Regions from separate parts of the Streptomyces sp. S4.7 genome, predicted to be linked through region 1. Evidence: predicted binding sites of a transcription regulator. Region 1 holds the regulator's gene; the other holds the start of a gene.
What was found. The regulator HrcA, encoded in region 1, represses chaperone genes, less so after heat shock. The targets are predictions, from matches to a motif close to TTNGCACTCNGNNNNNCNGAGTGCNAA.
Positions count from the first base shown of each region.

Region 2: groL (chaperonin GroEL) is a predicted target of HrcA. The motif match lies at 3,125-3,151, and genes of this name have one in related genera.

Region 1 covers NZ_CP048397.1:2,185,162-2,194,296, forward strand. The annotation lists gene SSPS47_RS09655 (ribonuclease Z) at 3-911, opposite strand; gene SSPS47_RS09660 (histidine triad nucleotide-binding protein) at 924-1,283, opposite strand; gene SSPS47_RS09665 (16S rRNA (uracil(1498)-N(3))-methyltransferase) at 1,384-2,124, opposite strand; gene SSPS47_RS09670 (nitronate monooxygenase) at 2,121-3,194, opposite strand; gene dnaJ (molecular chaperone DnaJ) at 3,318-4,451, opposite strand; gene hrcA (heat-inducible transcriptional repressor HrcA) at 4,452-5,468, opposite strand; gene SSPS47_RS09685 (MBL fold metallo-hydrolase) at 5,634-6,353, shown strand; gene SSPS47_RS09690 (DUF3097 domain-containing protein) at 6,410-7,234, shown strand; gene hemW (radical SAM family heme chaperone HemW) at 7,577-8,809, opposite strand; gene SSPS47_RS09700 (SpoIIE family protein phosphatase) at 8,850-9,135, opposite strand, start outside.
Region 2 covers NZ_CP048397.1:3,314,475-3,323,609, forward strand. The annotation lists gene SSPS47_RS14465 (hypothetical protein) at 1-644, shown strand, start outside; gene SSPS47_RS14470 (Uma2 family endonuclease) at 701-1,279, shown strand; gene groL (chaperonin GroEL) at 1,372-2,997, opposite strand; gene SSPS47_RS14480 (cold-shock protein) at 3,335-3,538, opposite strand; gene SSPS47_RS14485 (ubiquitin-like small modifier protein 1) at 3,898-4,173, opposite strand; gene thrC (threonine synthase) at 4,214-5,539, opposite strand; SAM riboswitch class I at 5,556-5,683, opposite strand; gene SSPS47_RS14495 (glucosyl-3-phosphoglycerate synthase) at 5,801-6,742, shown strand; gene SSPS47_RS35975 (hypothetical protein) at 6,873-6,995, shown strand; gene SSPS47_RS14500 (trehalose-6-phosphate synthase) at 7,055-8,479, shown strand; partial or broken gene SSPS47_RS14505 (hypothetical protein) at 8,716-9,135, opposite strand, start outside.

The DNA.
Region 1 (9,135 bases):
GGTCAGCCGGAGCGCTTGGGGAGCGGCACCCGTACGAGGTCCGCAGCGACGGTCAGCTCGCCGTCGTATCCGGCCGCCCTGGCCTGCCGCTCGAACTCCGCCGGGTCGCTGTAGCGCTGCGAGAAGTGCGTCAGTACGAGGTGCCGTACGCCGGCCTCCCGTGCCACCGCCCCCGCCTGGCCCGCCGTCAGATGACCGTGGTCTGCGGCCAGTTGGTGGTCCTCGTCGAGGAAGGTGGACTCGATGACCAGCATGTCGCAGCCGTCGGCCAGGGCGTGCACACCGTCGCAGAGCCGGGTGTCCATGACGAACGCGAAGCTCTGGCCCCTGCGCTCCTCGCTGACGTCGGCGAGCGTCACCCCGCGCAGTTCGCCGTCCCGCCGCAGGCGTCCCACGTCGGGACCTGCGATGCCGTGCGCGGCGAGGCGTTCGGGCAGCATCCTGCGGCCGTCGGGCTCGGTGATCCGGTAGCCGTAGGACTCGACGGGATGCGAGAGCTTGTGCGCCCGCAGGGTGTACGAGTCGGTCCGCGCGAGTACGCCGTCGGCCTCGACGGGTGCCTCGGTGATGTCGACGCTCTCGCGGTACGCCGTCGCGTAACGCAGCCTCCTGAAGAAGACGTGCCCGCTCGCCGGGTAGTGCGCGGTGACCTCGTGCGGGACGCCGTCCAGGTTGATGCGCTGGATCACTCCGGCGAGGCCGAGCGAGTGGTCGCCGTGGAAGTGCGTGACGCAGATCCGGTTGATGTCGTACGCGGCGACCGAGGCGCGCGCCATCTGGCGCTGGGTGCCGTCGCCCGGGTCGAAGAGGATGCCCTCGCCGTCCCAGCGCAGCAGATAGCCGTTGTGGTTGCGGTGCCGGGTGGGGACCTGGCTGGCGGTGCCGAGGACGACGAGCTCTCGTACGGACACGGTGTCGGCCGCCTACCCGGGGGGCCAGTTGAGGCCGCGTCCGCCCAGTACGTGTGCGTGGGCGTGGAAGACGGTCTGGCCGGCGCCGCTGCCGGTGTTGAAGACGATCCGGTAGCCGCTGCCGACGGTCTTGTCCTCGGCGGCGACCTCGGCGGACTCGCGCAGGATGTCGGCGGCGATCTGCGGCTCGGCGGCTGCGAGCGACGCCGCGTCCGGGTAGTGGACCTTGGGGATCACCAGCACATGGGTGGGGGCCTGCGGGTTAATGTCCCTGAAGGCCATGGTGGTGTCCGTCTCACGCACGACGGTGGCGGGCACCTCCCCGGCGACGATCTTGCAGAACAGGCAGTCGGCCTGTCGTTCTCCCGCCATGGTCCGGGTCTCCTCGCGTCGGTCGGCCGGTCGTGCCTGGTCGCTTCCGTACGGAGGCATGCTATCCGCCCGTCGGCGCCGGGAGGTGTCCGCCCGGCGATCAGGACCAGCGGCCGGTGCGGCCCAGGAGCAGCGCGCAGGCGGCCGTGCCGGCGGTGGAGGTGCGCAGTACGGTGCGGCCGAGCCGGTACGGGGCGGCCCCGGCGTTCGCGAACAGCGCCAACTCGTCCGGGGAGACGCCGCCCTCGGGTCCGACGACCAGCACGATGCTTCCGGCGTCCGGGAGTTCGGCGGTGGCCAGCGGTTCGCTGCCGTCCTCGTGCAGGACGGCGGCGAAGTCGGCGGCCCCGAGGAGGACCGCGACCTCTTTGGAGGACACCGCCTCCGCGACCTCGGGGAAGCGGAGCCTGCGGGACTGCTTGCCCGCCTCGCGGGCGGTGGCGCGCCACTTGGCCAGGGCCTTCGCGCCCCGCTCGCCCCTCCACTGGGTGATGCAGCGGGCGGCCTGCCAGGGCACGATCGCGTCGACGCCGGTCTCGGTCATCGTCTCGACGGACACCTCGCCCCGGTCGCCCTTGGGCAGGGCCTGCACGACGGTGATGCGCGGCGCGTGCCGGTCCTCGGTCCGTACGCCGGTGACGGCCACCTCCAGCCGGTCCTTGCCGTGGACGGCCGCGACCGTCCCGTGTGCGCCGGTCCCGGCGCCGTCGGTCAGGACGACCTCCTCACCGACGCGCAGCCTCCTTACGGAGACCGCGTGGCGGCCCTCGGGGCCGTCCAGCGTGACGGTGCCGGGCCGCAGGGTCTCGGCGGTGTCGACGACGAAGACAGGTGCGGTCATGAGGTGTTTCCCGGGGTCAACGAGGCGCGGGCGGCTTCGAGTTCGTCGGCGAGGACCTCGACGAGCCGCCCGGCGGGCAGATCGCGGGCCATCCGGTGGCCCTGGCCGGCCCACAGGGCCATGCCCTGGGGGTCGCCGACCTTGGCGGCGGCCTTGCGCAGCCCGGCGGTGAGGTGGTGCACCGCGGGGTACGCGGGCGGGGCGTAGGGGCCGTGTTCGCGCATGAAGCGGTTGACGAGACCCCGCGCGGGCCGGCCGGAGAAGGCGCGGGTGAGCTCGGTCCGGGTGAACAGCGGATCGGTCATGGCGCGCTTGTGGAGGGCGTGGGCACCGGACTCCGGGCAGACGAGGAAGGCGGTGCCGAACTGGGCGGCGTCGGCGCCCGCGGCGAGTACGGCGGCGATCTGGCCGCCGCGCATGAGCCCGCCGGCCGCGATGACCGGCAGCGTCACGGAGTCGCGTACCTGTGTGACGAGCGACAGCAGCCCGAGGCCCGCGCCGTCGGTCGCGGGGTCGTCGCGGTGCGTGCCCTGGTGGCCGCCTGCCTCGATGCCCTGGACGCAGACGACGTCGGCGCCGGACCACTCGGCGGTCTGGGCCTCCTCGGGCGTGGTCACCGTGACGACGGTGAGGGTGCCGACGCGGGTGAAGGCGTCGAGCGTGGTGGGCGTGGGGCAGCCGAAGGTGAACGACACCACAGGGACGGGGTCGTCGAGGAGTATCGCGAGCTTGGCCTCGTACCCGTCGTCACGGCCCGCCTCGGGGTCGCCGAGGGGCGTCTCGTACCAGGTCGCCTCACCGGCGAGCTGATCGCGGTAGACCTCCACGGCGGCGTGGTCGTCGTGGTGCGGCTGCGGCATGAACAGATTGATCCCGAAGGCGCTGCCGCTGAGTCCCCGGAGCTGTTTGACCTCCTGGTACATACCGTCGGCGGTCTTGTACCCGGCGGCGAGGAATCCGAGCCCTCCGGCGTCACCGACGGCCGCGACCAACCGCGGGCAGGACGCGCCGCCGGCCATGGGGGCCTGCACGATCGGATACCGGCAGATGTCGGTCAACACGGAGGACATGCACGCATCGTGCCATGCCGCCGGTGGGGTGCCGAATGCGGACCGCGATCGCCGGACGGACCGCATGCGCGGTCCGTCCGGCGATCGGGGGCGCAACGCCCGCCGATTCGGCCGGACCGGGCCCTAACGGCCGTTGAACGCGTCCTTCAGCCTTGAGAAAAGCCCCTGTTGACCCGGTTGAAACTGGCCGGTGGGCCGTTCCTCGCCCCTGAGCTTCGCCAGCTCGCGCAGCAACCGCTCCTGCTCCGGGTCGAGTTTCGACGGGGTCATGACCTCGACATGGACGATCAGGTCGCCCCGGCCGCCCCCGCGCAGATGCGTGATGCCGCGGCCGTGGAGCGGGATCGACTGGCCCGACTGGGTGCCCGGCCGGACGTCGATGTCCTCGACGCCGTCCAGTGTCTCCAGCGGACACTGGGTGCCCAGCGCCGCCGCCGTCATCGGGATGGTCACCGTGCAGTGCAGATCGTCGCCGCGACGCTGGAACACCGCGTGCGGCGATTCGTGGATCTCGACGTACAGATCGCCCGCCGGCCCGCCGCCGGGGCCGACCTCGCCCTCACCGGAGAGCTGGATGCGGGTGCCGTTGTCGACACCCGCCGGGATCTTGACCGTGAGCGTGCGGCGCGAGCGGATGCGGCCGTCGCCGGCGCACTCGGGGCAGGGGGTCGGCACGACCGTACCGAAGCCCTGGCACTGCGGACACGGCCGCGATGTCATGACCTGGCCCAGGAAGGACCGCGTGACCTGCGAGACCTCGCCGCGACCGCGGCACATGTCGCAGGTCTGCGCGGAGGTGCCGGGTGCGGCGCCCTCGCCCGAGCAGGTCGTACAGACGACCGCCGTGTCGACCTGGATGTCCTTGGTGGTGCCGAAGGCCGCCTCGTTGAGGTCGATCTCCAGCCGGATCATCGCGTCCTGGCCGCGCCGCGTCCGCGACCTCGGGCCACGCTGCTGCGACGTCCCGAAGAACGCGTCCATGATGTCGGAGAAGTTGCCGAAGCCACCGGCCCCGAATCCGCCCGCGCCGCCGCCCGCCTGCGAGAGCGGGTCGCCGCCGAGGTCGTAGACCTGCTTCTTCTGCGGGTCCGACAACACCTCGTAGGCGGCGTTGATCTCCTTGAAGCGCTCCTGCGTCTTGGGATCGGGATTGACATCCGGGTGCAGCTCGCGGGCGAGCCTGCGGAATGCCTTCTTGATCTCGTCCTGGGACGCGTCGCGGCGTACGCCGAGTACGGCGTAGTAGTCCGTGGCCACTTACGACTCCGCCAGGATCTGTCCGACGTAACGTGCCACTGCGCGTACCGCTCCCATCGTTCCGGGGTAGTCCATGCGGGTCGGTCCGACCACGCCGAGTTTGGCGACTGCCTCGTCGCCCGAACCGTAGCCGACCGCGACGACGGACGTGGAGTTGAGGCCCTCGTGGGCGTTCTCGTGCCCGATTCGTACGGTCATGCCCGAGTCCTCGGCCTCGCCGAGCAGCCTGAGGAGCACGACCTGCTCCTCAAGTGCCTCCAGCACCGGCCGGATCGTCAGGGGGAAGTCGTGCCCGAAGCGCGTCAGATTGGCGGTGCCGCCGATCATCAGCCGCTCCTCGGTCTCCTCGACCAGCGTCTCCAGCAGCGTCGCCAGGACCGTGGTCACCGTGCCCCGGTCCTCCAGGTCGAAGGACTCGGGCAGCTCCTGCACCAGCAGCGGCACGTCCGAGAACCGGCGGCCGACGACCCGGGCGTTGAGCCTGGCCCGCAGGTCCGCCAGCGACGTGTCCCCGAACGGCACCGGGCAGTCGATCATGCGCTGCTCGACCCGGCCGGTGTCGGTGATCAGGACCAGCATCAGCCGCGCGGGGGCCAGCGAGAGCAGCTCCACGTGCCGCACCGTCGAGCGCGTCAGCGAGGGGTACTGCACGACCGCGACCTGCCGGGTCAGCTGCGCGAGCAGCCGCACCGTACGGCCCACCACGTCGTCCAGATCGACGGCGCTGTCGAGAAAGTTCTGGATGGCCCTGCGCTCCGGCGCCGACAGGGGCTTGACGCCCGCCAGCCGGTCGACGAAGAGCCGGTAGCCCTTGTCCGTCGGAATACGCCCCGCACTCGTGTGGGGCTGGGCGATGAAGCCCTCGTCCTCCAGGACGGCCATGTCGTTACGGACAGTGGCCGGGGAGACACCGAGCTTGTGCCGCTCGGTCAGCGCCTTGGAGCCGACGGGCTCCTCAGTGCCGACATAGTCCTGGACGATGGCGCGCAGCACCTCAAGCCTGCGTTCGCTCAGCATCGCGCACACCTCCAGCTCTGGTTCCTCGGATCCGGCTTGGCACTCGGTGCGTTGGAGTGCCAGCATTCCCCGGGCCAGTGTACGGCCGTGAGGTACGCCCCTAGCAAGGCCGACCGGTCACGCTACCGCGCGCGGCACCGCCGTCCCCACCGATAGCGTCGTCGTATGAACGTCCGTTGGGAAGAGCACGGCTGGGAAGGCATCGCACCGGGAGTCGGCAGACGCAGGCTCCCTGGCTGGGATGCGACGGTCGGGCTGGTCGTGGGTGAGGACGCCGTACTCCTGTACGACACGGGCTCGACGCTCCGTGAGGGCGCCGAGATCCGCGCCCAGGCGCAGGCGCTGTGCGGTCGGCGCGTGACGCACATCGCGCTCAGCCATCCCCACTTCGACCATGTCCTGGGGACCGCGGCCTTCTCCGGTGCGCGGGTGTACGGCGCGGTCGGCCTGGCGGAGCTGCTCCCGCGCGACCGCGAGAGCCTGCGCGCCTCCGCCGTACGGCACGGGGTGGACGTCGCCGACGCCGCGGAGGCCGTGGACGTACTGGTCGCGCCGCAGCACGCGGTGTCCGGCGAGTCGACGCTCGATCTCGGCGGGCGGCAGGTACTTCTCGCCAATATCGGACCGGGGCACTCCGGCCACGATCTCGCGCTGCTCGTCCCCGGCGAACGCGAGGTCGTCTTCTGCGGTGACCTGGTCGAGGAGTCGGGCGAACCACAGGCCGGCGACGACGCGGTCCCGGCACGCTGGCCGGCCGCGCTGGACCGGCTGCTGGCGCTGGGCGGCGACGACGCGCTGTACGTTCCCGGCCACGGTGCCGCCGTCGACGCGGCGTTCGTGCGGGCGCAGCGCGACGAACTGGCGGCGCGTTTCGGCACGGCGTGACCGGTCGGCCGCGAGTTCCCGCACGGGGTGGCGCGGGGCCCCGATATCGTCGGCGGATGCGCAGTTACAGCCCCGATCTGACCCCGCCCTGGAAGCGTTCGAATCCGGTGCCCGAGGTGCCCGCCGAACCGGATCTGGTGGTCGAGGAGGTGTCGACGGGCTTCTGCGGCGCGGTGATCCGCTGCGAGAAGACCGCCGAGGGGCCGACGGTCACCCTGGAGGACCGCTTCGGCAAACACCGGGTGTTCCCGCTGGTGGAGCGCGGATTCATGCTCGAAGGCCGGGTCGTCACGCTGGTCCGCCCCACCGCCGGCGGCCCCGCCCGCCCCACCCGCACGGCCTCCGGCTCGGTCGCCGTCCCGGGGGCGCGCGCCCGGGTGGCCCGTGCGGGACGCATCTACGTCGAGGGGCGGCACGACGCGGAGCTGGTCGAGCGGGTCTGGGGCGACGACCTGCGGATCGAGGGCGTGGTGGTGGAGTACCTGGAGGGCATCGACGATCTCCCGGCGATCGTCGCGGAGTTCGGCCCGGCGGCGGACGCGCGCCTCGGTGTGCTGGTCGACCACCTGGTGCCCGGCTCGAAGGAGTCCCGCCTCGCGGAGCAGGTCACGGGGGACGACGTCCTGATCGTGGGCCACCCGTACATCGACGTCTGGCAGGCGGTGAAGCCGTCGTCGGTCGGCATCCCGGCGTGGCCGACGATCCCTCGGGGCCAGGACTGGAAGACGGGGGTGTGCCGCGAGCTGGGCTGGCCGGAAAACACCGGTGCGGCGTGGCAGCGGATCCTGGCCTCGGTGCGGTCGTACAGGGACCTGGAGCCGGCGTTGCTGGGGCGGGTGGAGGAACTGATCGACTTCGTCACGGAGCCGGGTGTGGGCTGACCGGGTCCGCGCGGTGCGGGCCGTTCTGGCCTCAATCGCCGGCCGGGCTCGGTTGGTGCGGGCCGGTGGCCGGGTGCCGCTCCGGGGTCATGCCCGGACGGCGTGATTTACGGCGCGCGCAAGGCTCGTTGGTCTCAGGGGAACCGGCATTCTCACGCGCCGTAAATCACGCCGTCCGGACATACCCCTCCGGAGACCCCGCCCCCCGACCGGGACCGACAACCGCAACCAAGACCCCGGACACCGCGCCCCGGAAGGGCCCCGCCCCCCGACCGCCACCGACAACCGCAACCATCAAGCCCGGCCGGCGACTGAGGACGAACCCGGCCCGCAGGGGCAACCTCAGTCCACCAGCCCCCGCACCACCGCATCCGCCAGCAACCGCCCCCGCAGCGTCAGCACCGCCCGCCCCTCCCCGTACGGGCCCGCCTCCAGCAGACCCTCGGACCGTGCCCGCCCCGCCGCCGCCAGACCGGCCGGCCGCAGCAGTGACAGCTCCACGCCGTCCGACAGCCGCAGTTCCAGCAGGATCCGCTCGACGCGCCGGTCCTCCGCCGTGAGGACCTCCCGGCCCGCCCCCGGAGACCGCCCCTCCGCCAGCGCCGCCGCGTACGCGCCGGGGTGCTTCACGTTCCACCACCGGACCCCGCCGACGTGGCTGTGGGCGCCCGGTCCCGCGCCCCACCAGTCCGCGCCGCGCCAGTACAGCTCGTTGTGCAGACAGCGCCCGGCGTCGGTGGTGGCCCAGTTGGACACCTCGTACCAGGAGAACCCGGCGGCCCCCAGTGTCTCGTCCGCGATCAGATAGCGGTCGGCGTGCTCGTCGTCGTCGGTCATGGGAACCTCGCCGCGCCGGATGCGCCGGGCCAGCCCCGTGCCCTCCTCGACGATCAGCGCGTACGCCGAGATGTGGTCGGGCCCGGCGCCCACCGCCGCCGCGAGCGAGGCGCGCCAGTCGTCGTCGCTCTCGCCGGGTGTGCCGTAGATCAGGTCGAGGTTCACATGGTCGAACCCGGCCGCGCGGGCCTCCGCCACGCACGCCTCGGGCCGCCCGGGGGTGTGCGTGCGGTCGAGCACCTTCAGGACGTGCTGCCGGGCGCTCTGCATGCCGAAGGAGACGCGGTTGAAGCCGCCTTCGCGCAGCTCCGCGAGGTACGCCGGGTCGACGGACTCCGGGTTCGCCTCGGTGGTGACCTCGGCGTCGTCGGCGAGCCCGAACTCCTCGCGTACGGCGCCCAGCATCCGCACGAGGTCGGACGCGGCCAGCAGCGTGGGCGTACCGCCGCCGACGAAGACCGTACGGACGGGCCTGGGGTCGTCGCCGAGGACCTTCCGGGCGAGCCGGACCTCGTCGGTCAGGGTGTCGGCGTAGTTGTCGCGCGAGGCCAGCACGCCGCCCGAGCCGCGCAGCTCGGTCGCCGTGTAGGTGTTGAAGTCGCAGTAGCCGCAGCGGGTGGCGCAGTACGGCACGTGGAGATAGAACCCGAGCGGCCGGTCGGCCGCGCCCTGAAGGGCGTGCGGGGGCAGCGCGCCGGAATCGGGCATGGGGTCACCGTCGGGCAGGGCGGAAGGCATGCCCCCAGTGTCCCGCACCTCGCGGGTGCGCCGGCGCGCCCTACACCGCGCGCAGCACCAGCATCGCCAGGTCGTCCGAGGGCGGGCTCGGGTCGAAGTCGTGCACGGCGCGTCTGATCCGCTCGGCGACACCCTGCGCGCTCAGTCCCGCGCAGCCCGCCAGGATCGCGGCGAGGCCGTCGTCGTCGTCCAGGAGCAGCCGCCCGGAGCGGCGCTCGGTGACGCCGTCGGTGACGCACAGGAGCGTGTCCCCCGACGCCAGGTCGAAGCTGAGGCTCTCGTAGGCGACGTGCTCGTCGACCCCGAGGAGCAGTTGCGGCTCGGCG
Region 2 (9,135 bases), 1.1 Mb from region 1:
TCCGCACGGCGCTCCGGTGCCTGCGCCGCACGGGCCATCTGCGTATCGGCCGGGAGCATGTACGGGGCTCCGGGAGCGCGCGGTGGGTGACGCGTACGTGGTTCTCCCGTACCCCCCGCGGCAACGCGTGGTGGGCGGCGTTCGCGGCAGGCAACGCGCCGTCACTGCGGGAAGAGCCCGCCGCGCGTCCCACTCGCTCACGCGCGTACATCCTGCTGGCGGCCCTGAGACGCGCCGCACCCGCCCTCGCGCTCTCCGCGAGGGACTGCGCGGCGCTGGAACCGCTGGCGGCGGAGTGGTTCGCGCGGGAGGCGACGGAGCAAGACCTGCTGCGCGAACTGACGTCGGGCCTGCCACCCGAGGTCCACTGCTCGGCGGCCTTCACGCGCGCCCGCCTGATCTCAAAGCTCCCGCCGGAACCGGTCCGCCTCCCGAAACCGGCGCTCCGCGTCCTCGAATGCGCGAAGTGCGGCGCACCGGCCCGCCCCGAAGCGCTCGCCTTCGGCGAATGCGCCACTTGCCGTGGCGAACCCGTCCCCGTACGCCAGGCGAACCGCGCTCCGCTGCCACCGCAAAGAGTCCGCGCATTGGCCGCCGATGCCCGCGCGGCGACGTCCCGTCCACCGGAGAGGACTCACGAATGACCGTTCAGCCCACCCGTGCCAGAAGCAGGGCACGATGTACGGGAGGAGGCGACGCCATGACCCCCAGCACCGCTGATCACGCCCAGATGTCCGTCAAGGAGTTCGAGCAGATCGCTCACCACACCCCTGAGACGGTGACGCTCGAATTCATCAATGGGAAGTTGGAGGTCAAGCACGTGCCGGACGGGGCTCACGACGAGATCATCATGTGGGTCGCCGACCAATGCATGCAGTCCAGGGCGGAACTCCGGCTGTACCGCGAGCGCGGGCTCAAGGTCGAGACGTACCGCAATGGTCGAGCCCGTCCTGATGGAGCCCTCGCGCCGCGCGGGCACTTCGCCAACCACGGCGAGTGGTCCGATCCGGGCGGCGTGCTCATGGTCACCGAAGTGACCTCGTACGACGGCGACACCCACAGCCGCGACCGCAAGGAAAAGCGCGACGGCTACGCGGCAGCCGACATCCCCGTCTACCTCCTCATCGACCGCGACTCCAACGAGCTTGTCGTCTACACGGACCCGCGAAACGGCGCATACAAGGCCCGTCGCTCGCACCCGTTCGGCGCCACCGTCACGCTCCCCGACCCCGTCGCCATCACCCTCGACACCGACGAGCTGAAGAACTACATCAGTTGAACGCCCCGAGGGCGGCACCCCCTCTCGGGGGTGCCGCCCTCGGTTCGTACAACTGCGTGCGTGCTACGCCATGAACCGCCGACCCGTCAGGATCAGAAGTCCATGTCACCGCCCGGCATGCCGCCCGGCGCGCCGCCGGCGGCGGCCTTCTCCGGCTTGTCGGCGATGACGGCCTCGGTGGTGAGGAACAGCGCGGCGATGGACGCCGCGTTCTGCAGCGCGGAGCGCGTGACCTTCGCGGGGTCGATGATGCCCTCGGCGATCATGTCCACGTACTCGCCGGTCGCGGCGTTCAGGCCGTGACCGATCTTGAGGTTGCGGACCTTCTCGACGATGACGCCACCCTCAAGACCCGCGTTGACCGCGATCTGCTTGAGCGGGGCCTCCAGCGCGAGCTTGACGGCAGCGGCGCCCGTCGCCTCGTCGCCTTCGAGCTCCAGCTTCTCGAACACCGAGGAAGCCTGGAGCAGAGCCACACCACCACCGGCGACGATGCCCTCCTCGACGGCGGCCTTGGCGTTGCGCACCGCGTCCTCGATGCGGTGCTTGCGCTCCTTGAGCTCGACCTCGGTCGCGGCGCCGGCCTTGATGACGGCCACGCCGCCGGCCAGCTTCGCGAGGCGCTCCTGGAGCTTCTCGCGGTCGTAGTCCGAGTCCGAGTTCTCGATCTCGGCGCGGATCTGGTTCACGCGACCGGCGACCTGCTCGCTGTCACCGGCACCGTCGACGATGGTGGTCTCGTCCTTGGTGATGACGACCTTGCGGGCGCGGCCCAGCAGGTCGAGACCGGCGTTCTCCAGCTTGAGGCCGACCTCCTCGGAGATGACCGTGCCGCCCGTGAGGATGGCGATGTCGTTCAGCATCGCCTTGCGGCGGTCACCGAAGCCCGGGGCCTTGACGGCGACGGACTTGAAGGTGCCCTTGATCTTGTTGACGACGAGGGTGGAGAGCGCCTCGCCCTCGACGTCCTCGGCGATGATCAGCAGTGGCTTGCCCGACTGGATGACCTTCTCCAGGAGCGGCAGAACGTCCTTGACGCTGCCGATCTTGGAGTTGACGATCAGGATGTACGGGTCGTCGAGCGACGCCTCCATACGCTCCATGTCGGTGGCGAAGTACGCCGAGATGTAGCCCTTGTCGAAGCGCATGCCCTCGGTGAGCTCGAGCTCGAGACCGAAGGTCTGCGACTCCTCGACGGTGATGACGCCTTCCTTGCCGACCTTGTCCATCGCCTCGGCGATGAGCTCGCCGATCTGGGTGTCGGCGGCGGAGATGGAGGCCGTCGAAGCGATCTGCTCCTTGGTCTCCACGTCCTTGGCCTGCTCGAGAAGCGCACCGGAGACGGCCTCGATGGCCTTCTCGATACCGCGCTTGAGGGCCATCGGGTTGGCGCCGGCGGCCACGTTGCGCAGGCCCTCGCGGACCAGGGCCTGGGCCAGGACGGTCGCGGTGGTCGTACCGTCACCGGCGACGTCGTCCGTCTTCTTGGCGACTTCCTTGACCAGCTCGGCGCCGATCTTCTCGTACGGGTCCTCGAGCTCGATCTCCTTGGCGATGGAGACACCATCGTTGGTGATCGTGGGGGCGCCCCACTTCTTCTCGAGGACGACGTTTCGGCCCTTGGGGCCAAGGGTGACCTTGACGGCGTCGGCGAGCTGGTTCATCCCGCGCTCGAGACCGCGCCGTGCCTCCTCGTCGAACGCGATGATCTTGGCCATGTGAAGTGGTCCTCCCGGACAGGGGGTGGATTGCTCCGGACCGTGTCCGCGCCCGCGACGGACGGCCTGAGAGCCCTGCGGTTCCTTGCCCCACAGGCTCTCGGGCCTCGCTGACCCGGTCCATAAGTTGTCACTCTCACCTACAGAGTGCTAACGCCAATGATTAGCACTCGACCCCCGAGAGTGCAAGCGACTCCCGAGTGACCGCGGAGCCGTGCAGGACCCGCGCACGCCTCGCGCACGCCCCCCGCGCGCACGCAAGAGGGGCCCGTATCCCCTGCCGGGATACGGGCCCCTCGTGCGTGAGTGAGTGCGTCGTTGGCCGATCGCGCCGGGATCAGACGGCGAGCTTGACCATGTCCGCCTGCGGACCCTTCTGGCCCTGCGAGATCTCGAACTCAACTCGCTGACCTTCTTCAAGGGTGCGGTAGCCGTCCATCTGGATCGCGCTGTAGTGGACGAAAACATCCGCACCACCGTCGACCGCGATGAAGCCGTAGCCCTTCTCCGCGTTGAACCACTTGACGGTGCCCTGAGCCATGCCCAACTCCCCTATTACTGGCCCCTCCGCGGGACCGCACTTCGCGCCGGAACGCGTCGACCGCGGCTGAATGTATCTGCCCAACTGCCCTCTGCAACAGGTCAATCGGACGAGAATTATGGGCATGGCCGAACACGCAAAGGGGTGAATTGCCGGGCCACCAGGGGCAAGTCGGGCCGGGCAAAGCGTAAGGAACCGCGCAAACAGCGTCCACACTTTGACCGCATCTTGTCGCGAACTCATATGCTCGTGGCACAGGCGGCAGCGGGGCTACCCCAACTGTACCGCGTTCAACCTCATGGAATTACCCCCTCCGTTTCTCTCGCGGAGGGGGCAACACCGTTCACCGTGCGTGCCGTTCAGCCGCCGGCGACCGCCGGGATGATCGAGATCCCGGCACCGTCCGGGGTGACGGTCTCCAGGCCCTGCTCGAAGCGGACGTCGTCGTCGTTCACGTACACGTTGACGAAGCGCCGGAGCTTGCCCTGGTCGTCCAGGACGCGGGCGGCGATACCCGGGTGGTTGGTCTCCAGGGACTCGATGACCTGGGAGAGGGTCGTGCCCTCGGCCGCGACCTCGGCCTTCCCGCCGGTGTACGTACGGAGGATGGTGGGGATACGGACGTTCACGCTCATCGGTTTCTGCCTTCCGGGAAGTAGCGGGTTGGTGAGGTGCTCAACGCGCCAGACCGGCCGAGCGGAACGCGTCGAGGCTCGGCGGGATCGTCGCGGTCGGCCCCGTCGTCGGCGCGACCGCGTCCAGCGTCTTGAGCCCGTCACCGGTGTTCAGCACGACCGTCGTGAGCGCCGGGTCGAGCAGACCCGCCTCGATGAGCTTGCGCGTCACGCCCACGGTCACCCCGCCCGCGGTCTCGGCGAAGATCCCCTCGGTCCGCGCGAGCAGCTTGATCGCGTCGACGACCTGCTCGTCGTTCACGTCCTCCACGGCGCCGCCCGTGCGGCGGGCGATGTCCAGGACGTAAGGGCCGTCGGCCGGGTTGCCGATCGCCAGCGACTTGGCGATGGTGTTCGGCTTCTGCGGCCGTACGACGTCGTGGCCGGCCTTGAACGCGACGGACACCGGCGAACAGCCCTCGGCCTGCGCGCCGAAGATCTTGTACGGCTTGTCCTCGACCAGGCCGAGCGCGATCAGCTCCTTGAGCCCCTTGTCGATCTTCGTCAGCTGCGAGCCCGACGCCACGGGGATGACGAGCTGGTCGGGCAGCACCCAGCCGAGCTGCTCGCAGATCTCGTACGCGAGGGTCTTCGAGCCCTCGCCGTAGTACGGGCGGAGGTTGACGTTGACGAAGCCCCAGCCCTCGCCGAGCGGGTCGCCGATGAGCTCCGAGCAGAAGCGGTTGACGTCGTCGTAGTTGCCCTCGATGCCGACGAGTTCACCGCCGTAGACGGCGGCCATGACGACCTTGCCCTGCTCCAGGTCGTGCGGGATGAACACGCAGGAGCGGAAGCCCGCGCGGGCCGCGGCGGCGCCGACGGCGCCCGCGAGATTGCCGGTGGAGGAGCAGGAGAGCGTGGTGAAGCCGAAGGCGCGCGCCGCCTCGACGGCGATGGCGACGACCCGGTCCTTGAAGGAGTGCGTCGGGTTGCCGGAGTCGTCCTTCACGTACAGGCCGCCGGTCACACCCAGCTCACGGGCGAGGTTGTCGGCCTTGACGAGCTTGGTGAAGCCGGGGTTGATGTTCGGCTTCGACGCCACGTCGGCGGGGACGGGCAGCAGCGGGGCGTAGCGCCAGATGTTGTCGGGGCCCGCGGCGATGCGCTTCTTCAGCTCCTCGGGATCGCCCGTCGGCAGGTCGTAGGCCACTTCGAGGGGGCCGAAACAGCTCTGACAGGCGAAGATCGGGCCGAGTTCGAAGCGTTCACCGCATTCGCGGCACGAGAGGGCGGCGGCGGGTCCGAGGTCCACGGTGCCGGCGTCGGATGCTGCTGATCCGGCGGCAGTGGTGGCGTCGTTGGTGTTGGAGACGGTCTGCACAGCCATGAAGGCGAGGGCCCTTTCCTCATCTTCCTCGCGACGCATCTCGCCGCGAGACGGAATTGGCACCTTCCCCACCGTGACCTCGCGGTCGGCGGGAGGGTTGCCGGGGCTTCAACGGGCCGTTCCCTCTGCCCCTCTGGATGAGCGGTATTCGATTGTCAGCCTGATGACCCCCGACGTGCGACGGTCATCCGCGTTGTTCAAGACTGTAACCGAACCCCTGGACGGTTGAAGGCCTCGTCCGATCCGCGAGATGGAGATCACGTGCTGGAAGAGGTGGAGCGCTGGCTGGCCCGGCGGTCCTGGTCCGCGGCGGACCGGCCGCCCGGTCTGCTGGCCGCGGCGAAGCAGGGTACGCAGGTCAGCGTGGTGCTCCCGGCCCTGAACGAGGAGGCGACGGTCGGCCGGATCGTCTCGGTGATCCGGCGCGAACTGATGTCGGGCCCGGCGCCGCTCGTCGACGAGCTGGTGGTGATCGACTCGGGTTCGACCGACCGTACGGGGGAGGTCGCCGCGGCGGCCGGGGCACGGGTGGTGCACCGGGACGACATCCTGCCGAGGCTGCCGGCCGTGCCGGGCAAGGGCGAGGTGCTGTGGCGCTCGCTGCTGGTGACGAGCGGCGACATCGTCTGTTTCGTGGACGCGGACCTGAAGGACTTCTCGGCGGATTTCGTGACGGGGACCGTGGGGCCGCTGCTGACCGAGCCGGACGTGCTGCTCGTGAAGGCGATGTACGACCGCCCGCTCGGCGACGAGCCGGGGCAGGGCGGCCGGGTGACGGAGCTGGTCGCGCGCCCGCTGCTGAATCTGCACTGGCCGCTGCTCGCGGGGTTCGTGCAGCCGCTGGGCGGCGAGTACGCGGTACGGCGCTCGCTGCTGGAGCGGCTGCCGTTCCCGGTCGGTTACGGGGTGGAGCTGGGGCTGCTCGTGGACGCGCTGCACACGGTGGGGCTGGACGCGCTGGGCCAGGTCGATGTCGGGGTGCGCAGGCACCGGCACCAGGACGGGCAGGCGCTGGGGCGGATGGCGGCGGCGATCTACCGGACGGCGCAGCTACGGCTGTCGCGGGGGCATCTGGTGCGGCCGGCGCTGACGCAGTTCGAGCGGGGCGAGGGCGGCTTCGAGCCGCGTACGCACGCGGTGGACACGCAGGAGCGGCCGCCGATGCGGGAGATCGCGGAGTACGCGGAGCGGCGCGCGGCGTAGGCGCGCCGCGAGGGCCCGGCGTGGGCGCGTGGCTCAGGCGCGCGCGTGGGGCTCACCGGGCCCGCCCGGCGGCAGGCTTCACCGCGTGGCATTACCGGTCCGTTCGTATGATTTGCGTATATTGCCCGGTATGGCGATGACTGCGGTGACCCTGACCACGGAACAGCTCTGGCTGCTGGGCGGCGTGGCCCTCGCCCTCGTCGCCGCCGGGGTGGTGGCGCTCGCGGCGAGCCGGGGCCGGGGGCGTGGCTGATCCTCACCGACCTGAATCCGTACGTTTGAGCGTTTGTGCGACGGGCTAGATTTCGGCACATGGTCTCCGAGCAAGCCGCCCAGGTCCTCGTCGCGTCCAATCGCGGCCCCGTCTCGTACACACTCGGCGAGAACGGCGAGCTGACCTCCGGGCGCGGTGGCGGCGGTCTCGTCTCGGGTCTGTCGGCCATCGGGCCGGACACGAACGCGGTGTGGGTGTGCGCGGCCCTCGGTGACGGCGACCGCGAGGCCGTACGGCGCACCGGCGGCCGGCTGGACACCGCCGACACGGGCGGGCAGCGGGTCAGGATGCTCGGCATCCCGCCGGAGGTATACGCGGACGCGTACAACGGCGTCGCGAACTCCACGCTCTGGTTCGTCCACCACCTGCTCTACCAGACACCGCTGGAGCCGGCCTTCGGCTCGGACTTCCGGGCGCAGTGGGCCTCCTACGAGGCGTACAACCGCGCGTTCGCGGAGGCCCTGGCCGACGAGGCGGGCGACGGCGCGGCCGTACTGATCCAGGACTACCACCTGGCCCTGGTGCCCGGCATGCTCCGGGCGCTCCGGCCCGATCTGCGGATCGGGCACTTCTCGCACACGCCGTGGGCCCCGGTCGACTACTTCCGGCTGCTGCCCGACGACATCGCGCGCCAGCTGCTGCGCGGCATCCTCGGCGCCGACCGGGCCGCGTTCCTGACCCGCCGCTGGGCCGACGCGTTCACCGCGTGCTGCGAGGAGCTGCTGGGCGGGACGGGGAAGACACGGATCGGCGTGCACGGCCTGGGCGCCGACGCGGACTTCCTGCGCGAGCGTGCGAACCGGCCCGACGTCGACGAGCGGCTGGCCGAGCTGCGGGAGCAGATCGGCGGCTCGGACGGGGCGCCGCGCAAGACGATCGTGCGGGTGGACCGTACGGAGCTGTCGAAGAACATCGTGCGCGGGATGCTCGCCTACCGGCAGCTGCTGGCTGACCGTCCGGAGTGGCGCGAGCGGGTCACGCATGTGGCGTTCGCCTACCCGTCCCGGCAGGACCTGGCGGTCTACCGCGACTACACGGCCCGGGTCCAGGAGGTGGCCGACGAGATCAACTCCGCCTATGGCACGCCCGGTTGGACGCCGGTGGTGCTGCACGTCAAGGACGACTTCGCGCGCTCGCTCGCCGCGTACCGCCTCGCGGACGTGGCCCTGGTCAACCCGATCCGCGACGGCATGAACCTGGTCGCGAAGGAGATCCCGGTCGTCTCGGAGGAGGGCTGCGCCCTGGTGCTGTCGCGCGAGGCGGGCGCCTACGAGGAGCTGGGCGACGACGCGCTGGTGGTCAACCCGTACGACGTGTCGGCCACGGCGGCGGCCCTGCACGAGGCCCTGACGATGGACGACGACGACCGCACGGCGCGTACGAAGCGCCTGGCCGCCGCCGCGACGGCACTGCCGCCGCAGCGGTGGTTCCTGGACCAGCTGGAGGCGCTGCGGAACGGCTGAGCGCCTACCAGTCGACGGGCCGGTAGTCCTTGAGCAGTAAGTACGCCGTGGACGGGGCTGCCCGCCTGCCCCTGCACGATCGGGTGGTAGATCCGCGCCGCGCCGTCCACGATGTCCAGCGGCGGGCGCCAGCCGGTGGCGGCGTGCCGCTCCCTGGCGGGCAGCGGTTTCTCGTCGGTGACCCAGCCGGTGTCGACGCTGCACACGTGGATGCCGCGCTCGGCCAGCTCACCGGCGCTGGTGCGGGTGAGCATGTTGAGGGCGGCCTTGGCCATGTTGGTGTGCGGGTGACCGCTCGTCTTCCTGTGGACCGCGAACTGCCCCTCGACGGCCGTCACGTTGAGCAGATAGCGCCGCGCGTGGGGTGAGGACTCCAGCAGGGGCGGCAGCCGGTCGGCGAGCAGGAACGGGGCCACCGCGTTGACCAGTTGGACCTCCAGCAGCTCCGCCGGGTCGATGCCGCCGAGCCGGGCGGTCCAGGAGTTCTCGGCGGCGGTCTCGGTCAGCAGCCCCGCCTCGTCCACGGTCGCGAGCACGGAACCGTCGCTCTCGGGTGTGCCGGTGTTACGGGGCACGAGCCCGGCGGCCCAGGACCGGCCCGCCACCCCGGTGTTCACGGCGCCGGGGACGCCGAAGCCCGGGGCGGTCCACACGGC